Regions from separate parts of the Vibrio sp. 1249-1 genome, predicted to be linked through region 1. Evidence: riboswitches for the same ligand, from Rfam matches in the RefSeq annotation. Region 1 holds a riboswitch; the other holds the start of a gene.
What was found. A riboswitch is a leader RNA that binds a small molecule or an ion and turns the genes downstream of it on or off. The one in region 1 is predicted to bind cyclic di-GMP.
Positions count from the first base shown of each region.

Region 2: linked by a shared signal. The riboswitch ahead of gbpA (N-acetylglucosamine-binding protein GbpA) and the one ahead of R7Z50_RS03925 (TfoX/Sxy family DNA transformation protein) in region 1 are both predicted to bind cyclic di-GMP.

Region 1 covers NZ_JAWOWJ010000002.1:93,842-98,677, forward strand. Annotated here, with positions in the region: gene R7Z50_RS03915 (DUF2007 domain-containing protein) at 1-320, opposite strand, end outside; gene R7Z50_RS03920 (TVP38/TMEM64 family protein) at 341-1,027, opposite strand; gene R7Z50_RS03925 (TfoX/Sxy family DNA transformation protein) at 1,142-1,732, opposite strand; cyclic di-GMP riboswitch class I at 1,849-1,938, opposite strand; gene purR (HTH-type transcriptional repressor PurR) at 2,226-3,230, opposite strand; gene torD (molecular chaperone TorD) at 3,700-4,347, opposite strand; gene torR (two-component system response regulator TorR) at 4,614-4,836, shown strand, end outside.
Region 2 covers NZ_JAWOWJ010000003.1:285,473-290,308, forward strand. Annotated here, with positions in the region: gene R7Z50_RS07995 (patatin family protein) at 1-834, shown strand, start outside; gene gbpA (N-acetylglucosamine-binding protein GbpA) at 888-2,351, opposite strand; cyclic di-GMP riboswitch class I at 2,450-2,550, opposite strand; gene R7Z50_RS08005 (fasciclin domain-containing protein) at 2,818-3,318, opposite strand; gene R7Z50_RS08010 (cryptochrome/deoxyribodipyrimidine photo-lyase family protein) at 3,399-4,836, opposite strand, start outside.

The sequences.
Region 1 (4,836 bases):
TATAGCTCTCCTAGTTGATATCCACATTGCCAACATGCACCAAATTGCCCTTCGTTTATTTCATGACATTTTGGGCATTGCCAATCTTGATACTCATGCCTATCGGATTGTTTTCGATATGCTTTTACTATTTCTTCAGCTTTCATCTTTTGTGCAGTGTCAAAAAGCCACACATAAGGATCGGTATCATCACCAAACGGCAGTTCTCCTTTTAAGCCGAAAATACCTTCTCCACGAACTTCACAGTAAATTTGTTCCACTTTAAGCAGCTCACATACAATGTGTGCTTCTGCTGGGTTTTTAGCGATAAATATTTTCATCAAAATACCCACTTCACCAATTACGAGTTTTGCTGACTTGGTGTCGGCCTTACTTTATTCATAACCCATTTAGTGATGATTGGAAATAGTCCCAATAGCGCAAAAGACGCTAATACTGCGGGTGAAACAATGCCCGATAGGCTTTCAATTGTTGCTAATTGAGTACCTGCATTCAGATATACGGCTGTGCCTGGCAGCATACCTATTTGGCTAGTGAGATAAAATCTACCTACAGACATCGGCGTTAAGCCCATCATTAAGTTGATTAGAAAGAAAGGGAATACAGGGATTAGACGCAAGGAAAATAGATAAAAAGCTCCGTCTTTTTCGACACCTTGATTAATTGCGTTGAGTTTATTTCCGAATTTGTTTTGTACCCAGTCACGCAATAAGTATCGGCTGCTCAAGAAGGCCAGTGTTGCCCCCATAGTGCTAGCGAAAGAAACCAGTAGCAAGCTTGTCCAAAAACCAAATAAGGCTGCACCAAGTAAGGTGACTACTGCCGCTCCTGGGATAGAAAAAGCGGTAATTGCAATGTAGGTAAAAAAGTAAATCGCAGCCGAGAATACAAAATTCTGATCGATGTATGTAGTTAGTGCTTCTTGTTGGGCTTTTGCATTCTCTAAGGTTAAATACTGGCCAAAGTTAATACCTAAAAAGACGATAGCCGCTAGTAGGATGAGACCTAAAATCAGTTTCTTATTCATAATTTTGATTCCAATTTGGGATATATGTAATAAGACAGTAGGAAAACCGAAAAAATTTCACAAAAAAACCGCAGATTAGACTGCGGTTTTACAAGATAGTTTTTAGGCCGACTTTTATTGGAGGCCGTTCATCAACTCATCTCGGCGAGCTTGAGGTACCACACTCCAATGAGTGCCGTTGATAGCACCTTCTAGTGCCCATAGCAACTCAATGTTGACGGTTGCAGAGTGCGTATCTCTTATCGCTTTATAGGCGTTAAGCGCACCTTCCTCTTCAAGCTTCTCTACGGATTCGATGCCGGCTTTTTTTAGCATGCGCTCGGTAGCCAGTCGTAAGTTAGGCAAATCTTTCAAACGGTTAGGCTTTGTACTTGCTTGCTGTTCTTTCTCAAGCTTTGCCTTTTTCAATGATTGATTCGCTACTTCGATTAAGCGTTCGCTTGATTCCCATAAATCGCTGGAAATAGCGTAGTACTTTGTAACGACTGGAAAGCCACGTTTTTTATAAACGTAAGGCTTTAGCCCTTGTTTCTCGAAGTCAGATGAAGTTTTTTGGTCTGCTCTGATATGAAGCTGATTGTTTACCACTAGTGCAAACATTGTTTCATCAGCGAATAGTCCGAAGCCACCAAACATTGAGCGCGACTTGATATTACCAAGTGCCTCAAATAGCTTCATAGAGTCTTTGAGTATCGGTTTATCCATGTTTTGTTATCTCGGTGTAATTAATATTACGCCACCAAAAGTCAGGTCCGAGAGAGTAGCAAACATGCGTAAAAACAATGTCATTACAGAGTAAAGTCATTGCTTACACACTTGCCATCGGTAACCCCGCTACCTTCCATATCGTAATATGGTTCAGGCCGGAGGCTTTGCGTCCCACTCTTTCGAATGGTTTGCCCTGTGCGTGACACAATGAGCATACTTCTTATATTGAATTAACATCACGGTTTAGCGTTAAAAGTGTGATTTCGGTTCAATAAAAATGATAGATTGAATGCTCTATTTTGCATATGGAAAGGTGCAAATTGGCCTTTGAAAAGGAGTTCTTAATATATATTACATTTATATAAAACAGGGAGTTAACGTTAGTCAATTGTTATTAGAGTGGTGTGAAGTATTAGAGAATGCTTAATTTTTCCAAAAAAATAAGCGCCCCTGTAGAGCGCTTATTTAACACGGTTAAATACAGTGAAATTTAGTTCATTTTTTTCACAGTATTTCGAATTACAAGCTCAGGTTGCATCTCGAAAATTCGTTTTTCGTGTTCTTTATCTTTGATACGCTCAAGTAGAATTTCGAATGCATTTTTACCAACACGACGTTTAGGTTGGTGGATAGTCGTTAGCGGTGGAGAGAAGTATTCCGCAAGCTCGATGTTGTCGTAGCCGATCACTGAAATATCTTCAGGAATTTTGATCCCGTTTTGTTGCAAGCGGCTCATTAGGCCTAGAGCCATTGTGTCGTTAAAACAGAATACCGCCGTCGGGCGCTTGTCCATTGCGGTAATTTTATCTGCAACTAATACGGCCGTATCACATTCAAAGTTACCTTCAAGGATCCAGTCTTCATTTACAGCTAGGTTCGCTTCGCTCATTGCGCGACGGAAACCTGCAATGCGCTCTTGGCAAGCAAGCTTTTCAAAATGACCGCTTAGACAAGCGATATCCGTATGACCATTATCAATCAGATGTTTGGTTGCAATGTAGCCACCTTCTTCTGAGTTATCCATGATCTTGTCTGCTTGTGAGCTCTCTGGGCCCCAATCCATGACCACTTTAGGAATGTCCGCATGACGGTCAAGCATCTCTTTTAGTTCTTCGGTTAAGTCAGAACACATCACTAGGATGCCATCAACGCGCTTTTCAGCCAGCATACGAATGTAATCGCGTTGTTTTTCGTAAATCCCGCCTGTGTTACATAAAATCAGAGTATAGCCTTGGCGGTAACAGTAGCTCTCAACGCCATCAATCACTTCTGAGAAAAATAGGTTAGTTGATTGAGTTACTAACATGCCAATCGTACGAGTTGAGTTGCATTTTAGGCTGCGTGCAACGGCACTTGGCGCGTAATTCAGCTCGTCAACGGCTTTCATTACTTTTTCTTGCGTTGCTTCTGCAACGAAACGCGTTTTATTGATAACGTGCGAAACTGTCGTAGTGGAAACGCCGGCTAAGCGAGCAACGTCTTTTATCGTGGCCATAAATGGTGTCCTGTATCGAGCTACTGAAATATGTCGTATTGGATGTACCTGATGCTCTAATGGTTTCACACCTAGCAATATAAAATTGGCGCTAAGTGTCTCGGCAGCGGTTGATCCAAGTGCGACAAAAGGGTACGTAGCAGCATCGGTCGATGAATTTTATCTTTTTTTCTATCTGATGAGAAATTGCCATCAACCTGTTAAGAAAACACAAAAACCGCTATATTTCAGCGGTTTACATATAAATCATATTTAATCGTTTGCGCTCACATTTTAGCCCTATGTGGACTGACTAGCAATGTTTTCAGCAAGAGATTTGTGTATTTGAAGTCACATTTTGACTGCTAAATAACCAAGCGTCTTTGCGCTAAGTTAAGGCAAACGAATATTATACCCAAGTTACTTACAATTGGTCACTTTCAGGCATACAGGAAGCCCGATAGGCAGGCTCCCTAAAAATAGGCGGCAATTATTCACCAAGAAGGTAGGCGCTGTCTAGTTTACAAAATGCAACTAATAGTTTCGCGACACTCGAGTAAAATCCAAATTCGTCGAATTTTTTACATTTGTCTGAAAACTGAGGTAACCAAGACATCAATTGTTGCTGGATAAAGTCGTTTTGTTTAACGAAGGCTTCTTCCATGTGTTTTTCTTGTTCAAGCTCGTTTGAGCGGATAATCATGTTCCCGAGAAAGTCGAGCTCAACGGCTAAGTGATCCGCAGGTTCCTTTAGGTTTTCGTCTACTTGAACGCCAAATTCAGCCATCAACTTTTCCATTTCCTCAGCTGGCTTGTCATTCAGTAAACCTGATTCACCAATGTACATGGATGCGTAAGGAAGAGCGCCGTATTTTTCTGTCTTCAAAAACAGTTCACAAAAGTCAGCTGCAAGCTCTAGTTGTGCATCTTCACGATCTTGTAACCGATTCAATGCATCAACTAGGCTATCAACAGCTGGTTTCAGCGACTCATTTTCACCTAAACCTGCGAGAAAACTGCGAATTTCAACACTGTGATAGGCTTCCAATTCTTTCTCTGTTAGTTCTTTTGCGAACAAGCTCGAAAACCACCAGTAAATTTCAGCGCGTTTTTCATTAAAAGCTTTCACTTCTTGCATTTTGGGCTCCTGAATGATGCTTCAAGTCATGCATCACAAAGTCAATTAGGGATATCCCCTAAGTGTAATCAATTAAAATGAATAGCAGTAACTATAATTGTTATGTTTTATGGTCAAAAATGACCGTTTATTAATAGCAATGGGCAAGCTTGTTTTGAATCAATAAAAACGCTAAATCTTGCGTTTTAATGTATCTATGACTAGAAATGTTACTAGTTATGAATAGAATACGTCTTGGATAATAAGAAGACAGAAAAGTGGTGTAAATGAGCTATCACGTATTAGTCGTAGAAGATGATGTTGTAACTCGTAGTAAGCTTGCGGGATATTTCCAAAATGAGGGCTACCAAGTCAGCGAAGCAGAGAGTGGCGCAGAAATGCGTGAAGTTTTGCAAGCGGGCGATGTAGACCTGATCATGCTGGATATTAACCTGCCTGGTGAAGACGGCCTGATGCTTACTCGTGAGTTACGTAGCCAATCGGATATTG
Region 2 (4,836 bases), on a different contig from region 1:
CGAGGCGTCTTCGCAAGCGGAGTGTTAGATGCGTTTTTAGAGCAGAGTTATAAACCGTTTGATTTTGCAATCGGTGTATCTGCTGGTGCATCAAATTTGATTGGGTATTTGACCGACTACCCGCATCGCAGTATTAACGTCATTACTAAGCTGGCCACAAGCAAACGCTTTTTTGACCCGACTCGCTTCGTTAAAGGTGGGGACCTCATCGATGTGAAGTGGTTGTTTGAAGAATCTAATCGCTTGTATCCCGTCGATGAAAATAAACTGTTTAATGGCGTTCCTTTTCTCGCAGCGACAACAAATGTAGATACAGGGCAGGCAGATTACTATCGCGTGACACGTGATAATTTTCACCATGCGATTGAAGCGACAACAGCATTACCGATTGCCTACAAGCATACCCCTTGTTTTTCTGGCGGTTGTTATACCGATGGTGGGGTCGCTGATTCTATCCCAGTGCGTGAGGCTTATCGTCGAGGGGCTCGCGACATAACCGTAGTACTCTCTCACCCACTGAATTATGCCAAAAAGCCAGTTAAGACCACATGGCTGATGAAGAAACTTTTTGCGGAGCACCCCAAAATGGCGGATGCGATGTTAAGGCGTGCAGATAACTATAATCAATCATTGGAGTTTATTCGTAACCCTCCACCAGGAACACATGTTAGGGTAATTGCCCCACCAGATAATTTTCATGTTCAGCGCTTATCAATGCGACAATCCGTTTTACTAGAAGGGTATGAAATGGGGGTGATTGAGGGGCGAGCGCATCTCTCTAGTTTATCTGGTGTTTATGGTTTAAACCGGGAAAATTGTCATTTTTGCGTTTGATTATAAAAGAGCCTCATAGTGAGGCTCTTTTTACTTAACGTTCAAAGGGTGATTTAGTTGACTTTATCCCAAGCCATCTCCCAGTGTGAACCTATTCCAGGCTCGTAATGGTTTGCGCTTTCTTTCCACTGCATACAGTAACCAGAGTATGGGAAAGGTTTACATTGATAAATGCCCCCGTCGCTGGCAAGCACTTTTGTGCCCGCAGTGTAGCTAGATAGTCCTTCAGGGAAGACAAAATCGTACTCACCAGATGGTGGTGGAGTAACTGACTCTTCTTTTAAGTGAAAGTCGAGCGTTTGCTGATCCACCAAGTTGCCATCTTTATCCTTAATACGTGTTACGAGCATATGGTGACCCGGCTCCGATTTACTTAAAGCGAGCGATATCGCCTCTACCGAGCCGTCTTTCATTTCGTTTGCCCAACTTGCAAGTGGTTCGCGATGGTGATTGTAAACGGTGAGTTCTGCATTTAAATCGCCTTCAGCAGTTAGTGTCAGATCCAACGTTGTCGGTGTTGACTCAATGATATATTCGTCTGCTAAGCCATCTACTGTGAGTGAGTATTCTGGAACAGGAGTTTCAATGTTATAGCCGATCTCTACTCGCTCAAGGCCGCTATTTGCTTGCAGATACACCGGATTAGTACCATAAACAGGAGTGAATTTATCCTCTGCATACTGCCCGGCTTGCAGTTTTGCTTGTTCTTGGTTTAGCTTAGTCGCGAGTGCGTAAGACCAGTTTTTCGCTTGGCCCATTGCTGCATCGGTAATTTCTAGTTCAGTTCTATACGCTATGTTTTCACCTGCTTGATCAAATACGCGCGTATAAACCGAATCCCCAATATTTAAATCCATTGTAGGAATAATTTGACCGCCTTGCTTCCAATCTGGAATAACGGGACTGTCACCATCAAATTTCACATCGATCACGTTATAAAATGAGGCTGCAGTGTCGCCAACATCCCATACTGCCAGGATGACATGGTATCCCTCGCGAGTAGGCACATTACATTGATGGCTTACCTGTTTCGGGGGTTGAACCATATTGCCGTCGACGACACAGAAAGGAGTTAGATCAAAAGAGTCTCGTGATAGTGAAGCGTTTGGGTTCCAATCAGGCTTGGTGATGTAATATTTCCAGTCGCGCGTCACGTGGTTAGCGGTAAATGTCCATTCAAAAGTTTGTGTACCTGCTTGAATAGTGCGTTTTACCCAACGGTCGGCAGTTTGCTCATCAAGGGCAGCTGCTAAAGCGGTTTCGGCACTCGCTATTTTACCATCGCGAGGCCCTGTTTCGGGAAAGCCATCAGGGCCTTCAACGCTTTGCGGTTCATATTGAATCGCACCGCAGTTATTATTTTTTTCGTTAGTATCTGGCGTTGGATACTTACATAGTGCCGAGCGACTTGCAGCGACACCACCATTGGTTTCTGATACATAACCGTGAGCCGCAGCACCTGAGCTAATGCTTGCAAGTGCTAACGCGAGTACGGATTTGGTTGGAAATGATTTCATCACATGTCCTCTGTTATGGCTGACAAACTAGTGTCACACCCCGGCGCATGCTGAGCATAAAGCAACGCTACAGAAATTGGACTTCTGTAACACTGCGTCATGGTAACCCCGCTATCATGAGCATTCTTTTAGATTTTTAAATGCTGACAGACCGGAAGCTTTGCGTCCCACCCTTTCGAATGGTTTGCCGAAATGTGATTGAGCAGCCAAAATTTAGCTTAAGAATTTACATGTGGAAAAGTAAACGTCACTGACATGGAATCCTGTTCTCAAATTGAAAGATAACGATATCTTAACCTCGTCAATATTGTGCAGTGTCGTATTGCAAGGTATTGATTTTAATTTTGTTTTTATCCTTTTTATAGTCATGGTGAATGAGTGGGGGTGGGGATAAGTGGAGAGGAATCGTGCTAAGGGTGGAAGAAGTTCTGTCTAAAGGGCGGAGTGTACCGCCCTCTGGATGGTGTTATTTCGGCATAATGACAGTATCAATCACGTGAATGACACCGTTTTTAGCTTTCACATCGGTTGCGATGACATTTGCATCGTTAACCATGACTTTATCGCCCATGGTTTTAATCATCACATCTTGCCCCTGAACCGTAGTCGCTTTGTCTAGCTTAACAACATCGGCAGCCATCACTTTCCCTGGGACGACGTGATAAGTCAAAACAGATACTAACTTGTCTTTGTTTTCCGGCATTAAGAGCATGTCGACTGTGCCGTCTGGCAGTTTTGCAAAAGCGTCATCCGTTGGTGCAAAAACAGTAAATGGGCCTTCCCCTTTGAGAGTGTCAACCAGGCCCGCTGCTTTCACCGCAGCAACAAGCGTATTGAAAGAGCCATTTTCAGCGGCAACGTCGACAATATCGGCTTTCATCATGCCATGCTCATGAGCCTGAACGGGAAGCATAAAAGATAATGTCGCCATCAGTGTCGCCGCGATAACTAAGATACGTTTGAACATAATGTGTTCCTTACTAGTTGAGGGTACAACGGGTTCCCTGGAGTGTGTTTGCATTTGTACGCATCGTGATTGAAAGATGATCATCGCGTCCTACTTTCTTTTGAGGGTCTAACATGTCGCGCAAGAATTCGTCTGCCTTCTTGTTTCACATCAGCTCGTTTCCGCCACGTCCATAAGCGCTCTCTTGCTGCCTTAGCTGCTTTGTCTGGTGCGATAATAGGTGCAAGGTAACGGCTATCTGGCTGCAATTGATACATGACAGCTTCCATCTGGGTCATTGTCCAGGGCTCGAATAAAAGAGGGGGAGGAACCATTTGTAACTCAGGTACCCACTTGTAGATGAACGTACCGTTAGGATCATGTTCTTGGGCCTGCTTGATCGGATTATAAATACGGATTGTGTTAGTCCCGGTTACTCCTGCTTGCATTTGGAATTGTGGGTAATGAATTCCAGGCTCAAAGTCGAGAAACAGTTGCGCTAAATGCGTTACACCTACTCGCCAATCCATGTTCATGTGGTGAGTAAGAAAGCTAACCAGCATGGCACGCATGCGAAAGTTAATGTAACCAGTGTGGTGCAAACAGCGCATGCAGGCATCAATCAAAGGTACGCCAGTATGCCCGGATTTCCATGCTGCTAACTTTTCTTCATCGAAAGTACTACTTTGTTTAATCAATGGTTCGTAAGCCCGATTAACGCAGTAAAACTCCATGTCGTATTCCGATTCGAATTTTTGGATGAAGTGACAGTGCCAATGAAGCCGTGAAGACAATGCAATTAAGCTGCGACGAAACCCAGCGACTTGCCAGTGTTTCAAAAGGTATTGATAAACTTCACGCAAGGATATGTTACCCCAAGCGAGATATGGAGAAAGTCGAGTACAGGCTGTGCGTGAGGCTGTGGGACTAGAAATGCTTCGATAGTAATCACGACCTCGACGATGGAAAAAGTCCTCTAGTGTTTTCCAAGCGAGCCGGCTTCCTCCCGTTTGCATTCCTTTGCATTTTGATAGCCAGGATGATGGTGGCGAAAACGAACAGCCGAGAGCTTCTGCATCCAATGAATGCAATAAGTCGGTTTGGAGCTCAATAGGGCTTATTGAGGCTCTCATGACAGAGTCCCAATGTTTGTCCCAACCTTGCCGGTTTATTGCACCTCTGATTACAGCACCGTGTTCGAATTCAAACCAGTCGATGTTCTGCTCATACAGCCAAGCGGCAACTTGTCGGTCTCGTTCAAAGGTGCAGTTGAGTCCTATTTCTCGGTGAGAAAAAACAGCGTTGATTTGATATTGCGCTTGAATTGATTGGAAACATGCTAAGGCATCGTCAAACAGCACCGTGATTCGATGCCCATACGCTTTGAGCGTTTCATCCATGTCTTGCAGTGATTGCCAAACAAATCGCCAGTGGCGCTCAGAATAGTGTGGGTTGTTCAATAGCAATGGTTCAACAATATACAAAAGCACAGTTGGGTGCTTTGTTGATAATGCTTGAGTTAGTGGTTGATGGTCAGTC